DNA from 2 places in the Vibrio gallaecicus genome. Region 2 is predicted to be linked to the other one. Evidence: riboswitches for the same ligand, from Rfam matches in the RefSeq annotation. Region 2 holds a riboswitch; the other holds the start of a gene.

Region 1 (5,124 bases), on a different replicon from region 2:
AGCCGCACAGGTTTGATGCGTTTGAGTGAGGGGATCAGGATTTTACGTATGTACCCTGGGGCGAAACTGATTCTATCTGGCTACGGTGGTGGTCTAGAAATCAGTAATGCAAGAATGATGGCGAAAGTAGCCTTAGCTTTAGGCGTCTCTAAGCCTGATATTATTTTATTAGAAACGGCAAAAGACACAGGGGAAGAAGCACGACAAGCGGCTGCTTTTATTCAAAATAAAAAAGTTGTTTTAGTCACTTCAGCTAGCCACATGCAAAGAGCCATTTATGAATTTAATGGTGCTGGAATCCAACCAACCCCAGCACCAACCAATTACTTAGCTCACAAAAATATTGTGCAGCCTTGGAATAAATATATGCCAAAGGCGATTTACTTAGAGCAAACCGAGCGCTATTGGCATGAAACGATGGGGCTAATGTGGCAAAGGCTGCGCGACTGGATAGATCATCAAGAATCGTCTATATCAGAATCGACCAATAATGCGGTAGATAAAGTGTCTGAAGCTACCAATGATCTTTTATGAATAAAATTGGATACACGTGAGACTTCCACAATAACTTTATAACTTTATAACTTTATAACTTTATAACTTTATAACTTTATAACTTTGCAGCTAAAGCTTGTGACCGATAAAAAGCCACTACGAATTTAGTCCAATAAAAAAGCCGAGGTACATTTGCCTCGGCTTTCTATTTTGTTCTAGTGGAGCTTTCAAATTATTGTACAAACTAACTGAAATCAATCCCCCGCAAACATGTAACCTTCACCGTGAACTGTCACAAATATTTGCGGGTTCTTCGGATCAAACTCCATCTTGGCACGCATTCTCCGAATCAAAACATCAATCGTTCTATCGTTCGGTGCATCAACACGGTGGCTGATCATATTAAGAATACGCTCCCGGCTTAACACTTGATTTGGGTATGAAGACAGAGCAACCAATAACTCATACTCTGCTTTCGTTAATTTAACTGGTTCACCATTTTTACTTAATGCGCGACGTGGGATATCGAATGTCCACTCTCCGAAACGTACAATAGTCTCATCTTCCGTTTCTTCTACTGCAGCCGTATTTGTCTTGCGTGCAGCCGCTATGCGCCATAGTAAATTTTTCACTCGAACCAACAACTCGCGAAGTTCAAATGGTTTAGTAACATAATCATCAGCCCCCATTTCAAGGCCTACAATTTTGTCGATGCTATCCGTGCGTCCAGTGACTAAAATAATTCCAATGTCTGATTGACTGCGTAATTCGCGAGTTAGCATCAATCCATCTTCGCCTGGTAAGTTGATGTCTAGCATAATCAGGTCAACGTTGTTTTGAACCAACACTTCCCTCATCTGAGCGCCACTTTCAGCTTCGCTCACTGTGTAACCTTCATTCTGGAAGTAACCAACCAGTTTACTTCGGGTTACCACATCATCTTCAACGACTAATACGTGATAGCTCATCTACACCACTTTTCTTATTTAATAGTTTCATTGACTATTCTATTCATAACTCGTAACAATTCTAGTCGCCAGTAAGATAAAAGCCAGAAACATGGTTTTTTTTTGATGCAAGACAAGCTAAAACCTTGCTATTTACCGCTCAGAGCAATTCAATATAGGCATTACGACTTAAGTTTAAGTCTGTTCACTGAATCTCAGCCGTTTTTAGGCGTCACCTTATGAAGGTAGGAATAATTGATGAAAGAAATGAAAGCATTCAACGAGAAAAGAGCTGAAATTTACTGGTGGCTATCAAGCTTATTTGCTAAAGAATTAACAGAATCAGAATTAGAGCATTACAAGTCTGTTGAAATTCGTTCATTTCTAGCTGGGTTAGGCGAAAATGAAACGCTGAAACCAGCAATAGATAAACTCGTCGATGCCTTGAACCGCTCTCAGAATCGTGACGATGAACAGCTTGAGCTTGCGGCTGACTTTTGTGATTTATTCTTAAAATCCGATAAGTACGCCGCTTTGCCTTATGCATCTTTGTATATTGGTAATACTGGTCTACTAAATGGTCAACCTGCAAAAGACATGGAAACACTGATGGCTGAGCATGGTGTAGGAGTTAGTGCTGATCTAAATGAACCAGCGGATCACATTGCCATTGAACTCGATTTTCTTGGAAATTTAATCATCCGTTCTAACGAAAATCAAAACAGTGAAGAGTTTGAAAGTAGCTTCCTTGAACAAAAACAGTTTATCGAAAAATACCTACTTACTTGGATACCAAGATTCCAAGCAAAGTGTACAGAATTCGATAAATTTGGATTTTACGCAAGCGTTGCAACACTGCTCGTAGCCTTTTATAAACTGGATCTAGAATACCTAAGCGATGAATAAAGCGATATTCTAGTATTGATAGAATATTTAGATGTAAATGTGACAATTCACCCATAATTATGGGTGAATGTTATTGCGGTCATTTTCCAGTCAGTCTAAAATTGTGATCGCAAACGATAAAATATGAAACACCATCAAAATGTTGTGCTTTACTGATCATGAGCATTTTGAAATTGAAAACAAGCCGCTCTGATTAGCGGTTTTTTGTTTTTTAGCACTTTAATACCATTAGAAAAACTTAACCAGTGCTCTCACTCTGGTAGCTTTACGGCTACTTTGCTGCCCTACTCTCTAGTAAAGTAGCTTTTAACAGGATAAAACCATGGCCACTATAAAAGATGTCGCTCGATTAGCCGGCGTATCAACAACAACTGTTTCTCATGTCATCAATAAGACTCGCTTTGTTGCAGAAGCGACTCAAGAAAAAGTAAATAAAGCTGTTGATGAATTAAACTATGCACCTAGTGCTGTTGCTCGTAGCTTAAAATGCAATACGACACGTACTATCGGCATGCTAGTTACTCAATCTACCAACTTATTCTTCTCTGAAGTCATTGATGGTGTAGAAAGCTACTGCTACCGCCAAGGTTATACTTTGATCCTTTGCAATACAGGTGGTATTTACGAGAAACAACGTGATTACATTCGCATGCTGGCTGAAAAACGCGTAGATGGCATTTTAGTGATGTGTTCCGACCTAACAGAAGAACTTCGTGAAATGTTAGATCGACACGCGGATATCCCTAAAGTAGTGATGGATTGGGGTCCTGAAAGCTCTCAAGCAGATAAGATCATCGATAACTCTGAAGAGGGCGGCTACTTAGCAACAAAATACCTACTAGAAAAAGGTCACACACGAATTGCTTGCTTAAGTGGTCATCTAGATAAAGCGGCTTGTACTGAGCGTATTGCAGGTTACCACCGAGCATTAAATGAAGCACAAGTTGAATTGAATGATGACTTAATCATTGAAGGTAACTTTGAATGTGATACAGCCGTAATTGCTGCAGACAAGATTGTAGGGATGGAAGACCGCCCAACCGCCGTTTTCTGCTTTAACGATACAATGGCACTCGGTTTAATGAGCCGACTACAGCAAAATGGGCTAAAGATCCCTGATGATATTTCAGTTATTGGTTATGACAACATTGAGTTGGCTGAATACTTTTCTCCGCCACTGACCACCGTCCACCAACCTAAGCGACGCGTTGGCAAAAATGCTTTTGAAATATTGCTAGAACGTATAAAAGATAAAGACCATGAAAAACGTATTTTCGAAATGCACCCAGAAATAGTGGAACGAAACACAGTTAAATCACTGAAATAAATAAAGCATTCATAAATGCGCACATTTAAGTGCGCTTTTTTACAAACAAAACAAATGCACTTAGTCACACATTACGACTATCATTTACTGAATGAATGTCACACTTTAAAAATTCAAATGTGAGCTTTGTTCAACAAAATACTTATTCTGTCAAAAGTCACGCACAGGGCAAACCACTTTAAAGAGTGAGACGCAAAGCCTCCGGCCTAAGCCTATATTGGTATGGTAGCGGGGTTGCCGATGGCAAAATGAAAGATTTACCGCTAACTGACATTTTATAGCAACATTTTGCTACTCTCTCGGACCTGCTTATTTGGTGGCATAATTCAAATACACCGAGATAAAACACATGGATAAACCACTACTAAAGGACTCGATGAAGTTATTTGAGTCCCTAGGAAAAATAAAATCGCGTTCAATGTTTGGTGGGTTCGGCCTATTTGCTGACGAAACTATGTTCGCATTAGTTGTGAATGATCAACTACACATTAGAGCTGATAAAAACTCTGCGGATCAATTCAAACAACAAGGGTTTCAACCGTACGTCTACAAAAAACGAGGGTTTCCTGTTGTTACTAAGTATTTCGCTCTTCCTAATAACATTTTGCAAGATCTACAACAAACTCTCAATTTAGCGGAAGTTTCTCTAAACTTCGCTAAAGATGAGAAAAAGGAACAATCTTCAGCAAAACCTAACCGCTTGAAGGATCTCCCAAACCTTCGACTTGCGACTGAAAGGATGCTTAAAAAAGCCGGCATTGATTCAGTGGAAAGGCTGTATGAATTTGGCTCTGTAAATGCCTACAACGCTATTAGGCAGTCTCATTCATCGGATGTAAGCCTTGAGTTGTTATGGGCATTAGAGGGCGCTATAAAGGGTATGCACTGGTCTGTTATCCCTCAACAGCGACGAGAAGAGCTTATCAGCCGAATTAATTAAGTTAATCAGTCACTTTCACACCAAAAAGCCACATTATTTGTGGCTTTTTTTATTTTCAATGAAAGTTAATGCCTTGATTCCCTGTCTAACTATAATAATGATATTAAGTGACATTTAGAGGAAGTATTCATGAGTAAAAAACTAATTTTAGGAATCGTACTACTGGCAACCATCATCATACTAGGTGTCAACTTTGGTCAGTATCTAACGTTAGAGAATGCCAAAGCTCAACAAGTGCTTTTAAATAACTATATTGAAAGTAATTTCTTACTGGCGGCAGCGATATACTTCATTGTTTACGTCATGATTACTGCTTTCTCGATCCCTGGCGCCGCGGTAGTGACTCTACTAGGCGCAGCCCTATTCGGTTTTTGGGCAAGCCTTGTTTTGGTTTCATTTGCAAGTACCATTGGCGCTACATTAGCTTTCCTAAGTAGCCGATTTTTATTACGTGACTGGGTACAAAGTAAATTTGGTGACAAGTTAGCAACCATCAACCAAGGTGTTGA
Region 2 (5,124 bases):
TTTGATTGGCTAAATAATTTCCATAGACTCCACTGATCCGCCTTGAAGCAGCAATATCAGGTAGCTCAAATACACGAACGACATCGGTTTGGGCGAGCGGAGTTAGGCTTTCAACGAGTGCCCAGTCTTCAGCATAAGCTTTTTGTAAAACATGAAATGGCGATTGAGGATCATCAATAACATCAAATGGAGAACGATAGTTAAGGAGTTTTTTGTAAAGTTCAGCCGGGTCAAAATGTAGATCAGATACTTCTCTTCCATAACCGTTGTAATTGATCAAAGTACCTAGCTCTTTTAATTGGTCTCGCTGAGACACACTTAACTGGCATTGGCTAGCAAGTTCATCAGCCACAGCTAAAAGATTATCGCCATATGCACCAGCAATCGCCCAATGAACAAACTGATCTTCAAGCTGCTTGTTAACGATCAGCGCAGTACACGTATTTGGATCTAAATCTATAAGACAAGTTAGATTCGGGTGAGTGGGAATATCACCAGATTTATGATGGTCAAAATACGTCACTTTAGCGCCAGATTCGAGTAACGCATTCAGTGCATCTTTGTTTTTATCTAATGAGACATCTAAGACTAGCACTTCATCACCAGCCGAAGTATTCACTTCACAAGCATCAACATTAGCCAAAAGCTCAACATTACGTTTAACTCCTGTAACCAGTTTTGCTGTCTTAGGCTGAGCGAGCCTTAATTGAATTAAAGATATAATGCCATCGGCATCACCATTGAATACGTCATAATTCATTCGATTGGTCTTTCCTTTCGCTATCGAGCCAGCTTGAGCTAAGAAGTTAGGTTCGAGACTTTAACTTCTTCAATACTTTTGTTTACGCTAACCTATTGAATGGTAACTGCAAAGAAAAGAGCTATACCGTTATCTTTGTGTTTATATCATTTAAAACTAAAAAACCTCACCGACATAAGCCTGTGAGGTTTTTTATTAATGCTATCGCGGCTTTAAAAATAAGCCAATCGATGAATTATGCTTTATTACGACGCTCAACCACTGCATCAGCAAGTTGGCGAAGAACAGTTTCAGTGTCTTCCCAACCAATACATGCGTCAGTGATAGATTGACCGTAAGTTGCCGCTTTACCATCTACAAGGTCTTGACGACCTTCGACTAGGTGTGACTCAATCATTACGCCGAAGACGGCTTTATCACCACCTGCGATTTGAGCACTAACATCATCAGATACATTCATTTGACGCTTAAACTGTTTAGAACTGTTTGCGTGGCTGAAATCAATCATCACTTTTTGCGGCAAACCTGACGCTTCAAGTTCATCTTTAATCTTAGCGACGTGCTCTGCGCTGTAGTTTGGCTCTTTACCACCACGTAAAATAATGTGGCAATCAGGGTTACCTGCAGTTTCGATAATCGCCGAGTGACCGTACTTTGTTACCGACAAAAAGTGGTGTGAAGCGCTCGCAGAACGAATAGCGTCTGTAGCAATTTTAATATTGCCGTCAGTACCATTTTTAAAGCCTACAGGGCATGAAAGACCGGAAGATAGCTCACGGTGAACTTGTGATTCAGTTGTACGCGCACCAATTGCCCCCCAACTGATTAGATCAGCCACATATTGTGGAGTGATCATATCAAGGAATTCACTTGCTGTCGGCATGCCCATATCAGTCAGATCAAGCAACAATTTACGACCAAAGCGCAAGCCATCGTTCAGTTTAAAAGTATCATCCATGTACGGGTCATTGATCAGACCTTTCCAACCAACAGTGGTACGTGGCTTTTCAAAATACACACGCATTACAATCTCAAGGCGATCGCCCAGTTCATCACGCAATACTTTTAAACGCTTACCATATTCAATTGCTGCTTCCGTGTCATGAATAGAACAAGGACCAACGATCACAAGTAGGCGATCGTCTTTATCTTTTAAAATATTATGAATAGCTTTACGGCTTTCAAATGTAGTCGAAGAAGCAGTTTCTGTTGCTGGGAACTTTTCTAAAACAGCAACAGGGGGTAATAACTCTTTTACTTTATTAATTCTTACATCATCAGTCTGGAACATTGCTTACTTCTTCCTTTTCTATCCTTGAGCTGAATTCGCGTGTTCAAACACAACTTCTATCAGCATTAATCTTCTTGTTCCCTGTAACTTATCTAGTAAAAACGCTAACTTCAATCACTATTTAAAAATAAAGGCAATTTTTTTTATGTTTTATATTTACAACACCTTGTATATCATAATTTACAGCGGTGATTTTCTAAGCAGTTTGAACAGTATGAGCGTATTCAACGACCACTTGATTTCCTTCAATATAAGCATTTTGGATTTCCCCATCGACACTCATACGGCTCTGTAGATATACAACTTTTGGTGCATGACCCATTGTCTCTTTTAGAGACGGTAAAACGTGTTTTGGCTCTAAATGAAGTAGACGGCAAAAGTGGCTAATAAACGGCATAGTTAAAGGGTTCTCTCCTCTCAATATTCGAGAAAAAGCAAGCTGGTTCATACCGAGTTGTTTAGAGAATTCCATTTGTGTAATACGCATTTTAGATTTTTGTGACATCCAAGTTTGGTAGAGCGCTTCTCTATCTTGTTCTGTGAATTCCATGATTCATCCTTATATAAGTCAATTGAATGAATTGTCGTTGCTTTAATACAAACGGATGTCAGCGTTTGGTTAATGGAAGTCAAAGGTTTGTTTTTATCGCCTTAAAAATTGTGACGTTTTATGACCACCTAGCCCTCTTATACATATAATTTTTATATTCATTGCCATTATTAATACATTCATATCAATACCTTATAAAAATCAGCTTCATTCATTTATCAAGTTAATTTTCTCCGAGAATTAAAAACCTGAACTGACATTCCACAATTGAATCATTCACTTCGTATTTATAAATTTTGTTGGCTACATTTCGCTTGCTCAACGCACTTTTGGCAAACTACCTGAAAGGGTAGGACGCAAAGCTACCGGTCTGTCGACACTACATATGAGCATGCTAGTCATACTGTAAAAGACTCTTAGGTAATGTCTATGATAGCGGAGCTGCCACTTAACTAGGGACAAGGGTTATCCATAAGATCTCACTTAGTGAACCCATATAAGTCCAGGTAGTTAACTCGTAAATATAGTTAACCAATACAGATAGTTAAGTGTAAACAACGCCAGAGTGTCATCTTTTTTTGTCAGCTATTTATAAGGAAAAATGATGAATAAACTCCCAAATAAAACCTTAATTGCCCTTTCACTTTTCAGTGTGAGTAGTGCTAGTTTTGGACACGGATATGTTTCTGCCTATGACAATGGTGTTGCAGAAAGCCGAGTTGCGCTATGTAAATTCCCTGCCAGTGATACCAATGAAAAAAATACACATTGTGGTGCCATTCAATACGAGCCTCAAAGTGTCGAAGGTCCTGATGGCTTCCCAGCAACTGGACCACAAGATGGAAAAATCGCCAGCGCACAAAGCTCACTTGCCGCAGCTTTAGATGAACAAACCGCAAACCGCTGGGTTAAGCGCCCTATTCAATCTGGTTCTCAGTTTTTCGAGTGGACGTTCACTGCAAACCACGTTACCCGTGATTGGAAATACTACATTACCAATTCAAACTGGAACCCAAACCAGCCTCTAGCACGTAGCTCATTCGATCTAACTCCATTTTGTGTGGTAGATGGCGGAATGGTTCAACCACCAAAACGCGTAAGTCACCTGTGCAATGTGCCTGAACGCGAAGGCTACCAAGTCATTCTAGCGGTTTGGGATGTCGGTGATACCGCCGCATCTTTTTATAATGTGATTGACGTTCAATTTAATGGTGACGGACCTATCATTCCTGATTGGGAGCAAGGCGGGCAAGTTAACCCAACAATTGATCTAAATATCGGTGACAGCGTTTACACGCGTGTATTTGACCAATCGGGAGAAAACACTTCTTACAGCACAAAAGTGGTGATTGAAAGCACAGAGCAAGGTAAAGCCAATAACTGGTCTCACGCCCTTGCGACGAAAATCAATAAAGAGCAAGCGCAAATAAAATCAGGTCAACTGAATGATGCCGGTGATTTCACACCTGTCTACGGAACAAACCCTATTTACTTAAAAGCAGGTTCTGGGTTTGAGAGTGTTGAAGTTGGGTACAAGATTGAAACACTAGAACCTGGCTACGATCTTGCTGTTACTGGCCTTGAGGCTGAATACATTGTTAACGATAGTCCTACAAAAATTGATTTAACACTTGCGGCTACTGGCGATCTTCAAGCTGAGCTAACCGTATTTAATCACCATAGAGAGGCACTGGCATCCCATGTTTCTGAACTATCTGATGGTCAAGTTGATGATATTCAGCTAACGCTATCAAAATCAGAAGCCGGTCATCACATGCTTGTTATTGTGACCAAAGATGCGCAGGGTAATCTAGTTGATCAAAATACTCTTGATTTCCACCTAATCGAAGAGCAAACCCCACCACCAGCAGGTGAGTATGATTTCGTATTCCCAGAAGGTATTGAAGCTTATACCGCTGGCACTAAAGTACTCAGTAGTGATGGCAGCATCTATCAATGTAAAGAGTTCCCATATTCTGGGTACTGCGTTCAATGGTCACCTTCTGCAAATCATTATGAGCCCGGAGTGGGTTCACATTGGCAATCGGCTTGGAATAAGTTGAACTAATATATTCAGCACATAAAAACGCGGAGATTGTGTCTCCGCTTTTTTATACCTGCTTACTTGGTTCACAAAAAATAGTTTACAGAAAACGAGTGACAAGAAATCATTTACAACAAGTAATGATCTGCAAGTAGAGCAATAAACAAAAACATTAAATGATAGATAGAGAATTTAAATGTTTTCATCGCTGTACTGTCTTCACTTCGATATTTAAGTAACCAAGCATGATAGATAAACCCACCATTAAGTACGAGTGATGCCGTTAAGTAGAGCCAGCTACTCATTCCAACAAGAACTGGCAATATACACACCACGCTCAATAGAAGGGTATACAGGAAAATAGACGTTTTCGTGTAACTGATACCATGTGTGACAGGCAACATTGGAATATTCACTTTTGCATATTCATCGCGTCGATGAATGGCAAGCGCCCAAAAATGTGGAGGAGTCCAAATAAA

Evidence for each region. A riboswitch is a leader RNA that binds a small molecule or an ion and turns the genes downstream of it on or off. The one in region 2 is predicted to bind cyclic di-GMP.
Region 1: another riboswitch for cyclic di-GMP. It lies ahead of OCU78_RS05090 (TfoX/Sxy family DNA transformation protein); the one in region 2 lies ahead of gbpA (N-acetylglucosamine-binding protein GbpA).

Annotation. Positions count from the first base shown of each region.
Region 1 is NZ_AP025490.1:1,142,610-1,147,733, reverse strand. Features, by position in the region: gene elyC (envelope biogenesis factor ElyC) at 1-534, shown strand, start outside; gene torR (two-component system response regulator TorR) at 750-1,463, opposite strand; gene torD (molecular chaperone TorD) at 1,701-2,348, shown strand; gene purR (HTH-type transcriptional repressor PurR) at 2,671-3,675, shown strand; cyclic di-GMP riboswitch class I at 3,833-3,917, shown strand; gene OCU78_RS05090 (TfoX/Sxy family DNA transformation protein) at 4,025-4,615, shown strand; gene OCU78_RS05085 (TVP38/TMEM64 family protein) at 4,745-5,124, shown strand, end outside.
Region 2 is NZ_AP025491.1:147,772-152,895, reverse strand. Features, by position in the region: gene OCU78_RS15300 (DHH family phosphoesterase) at 1-760, opposite strand, end outside; gene aroG (3-deoxy-7-phosphoheptulonate synthase AroG) at 996-2,051, opposite strand; gene OCU78_RS15290 (helix-turn-helix domain-containing protein) at 2,248-2,601, opposite strand; cyclic di-GMP riboswitch class I at 2,923-3,050, shown strand; gene gbpA (N-acetylglucosamine-binding protein GbpA) at 3,206-4,669, shown strand; gene cyoE (heme o synthase) at 4,774-5,124, opposite strand, start outside.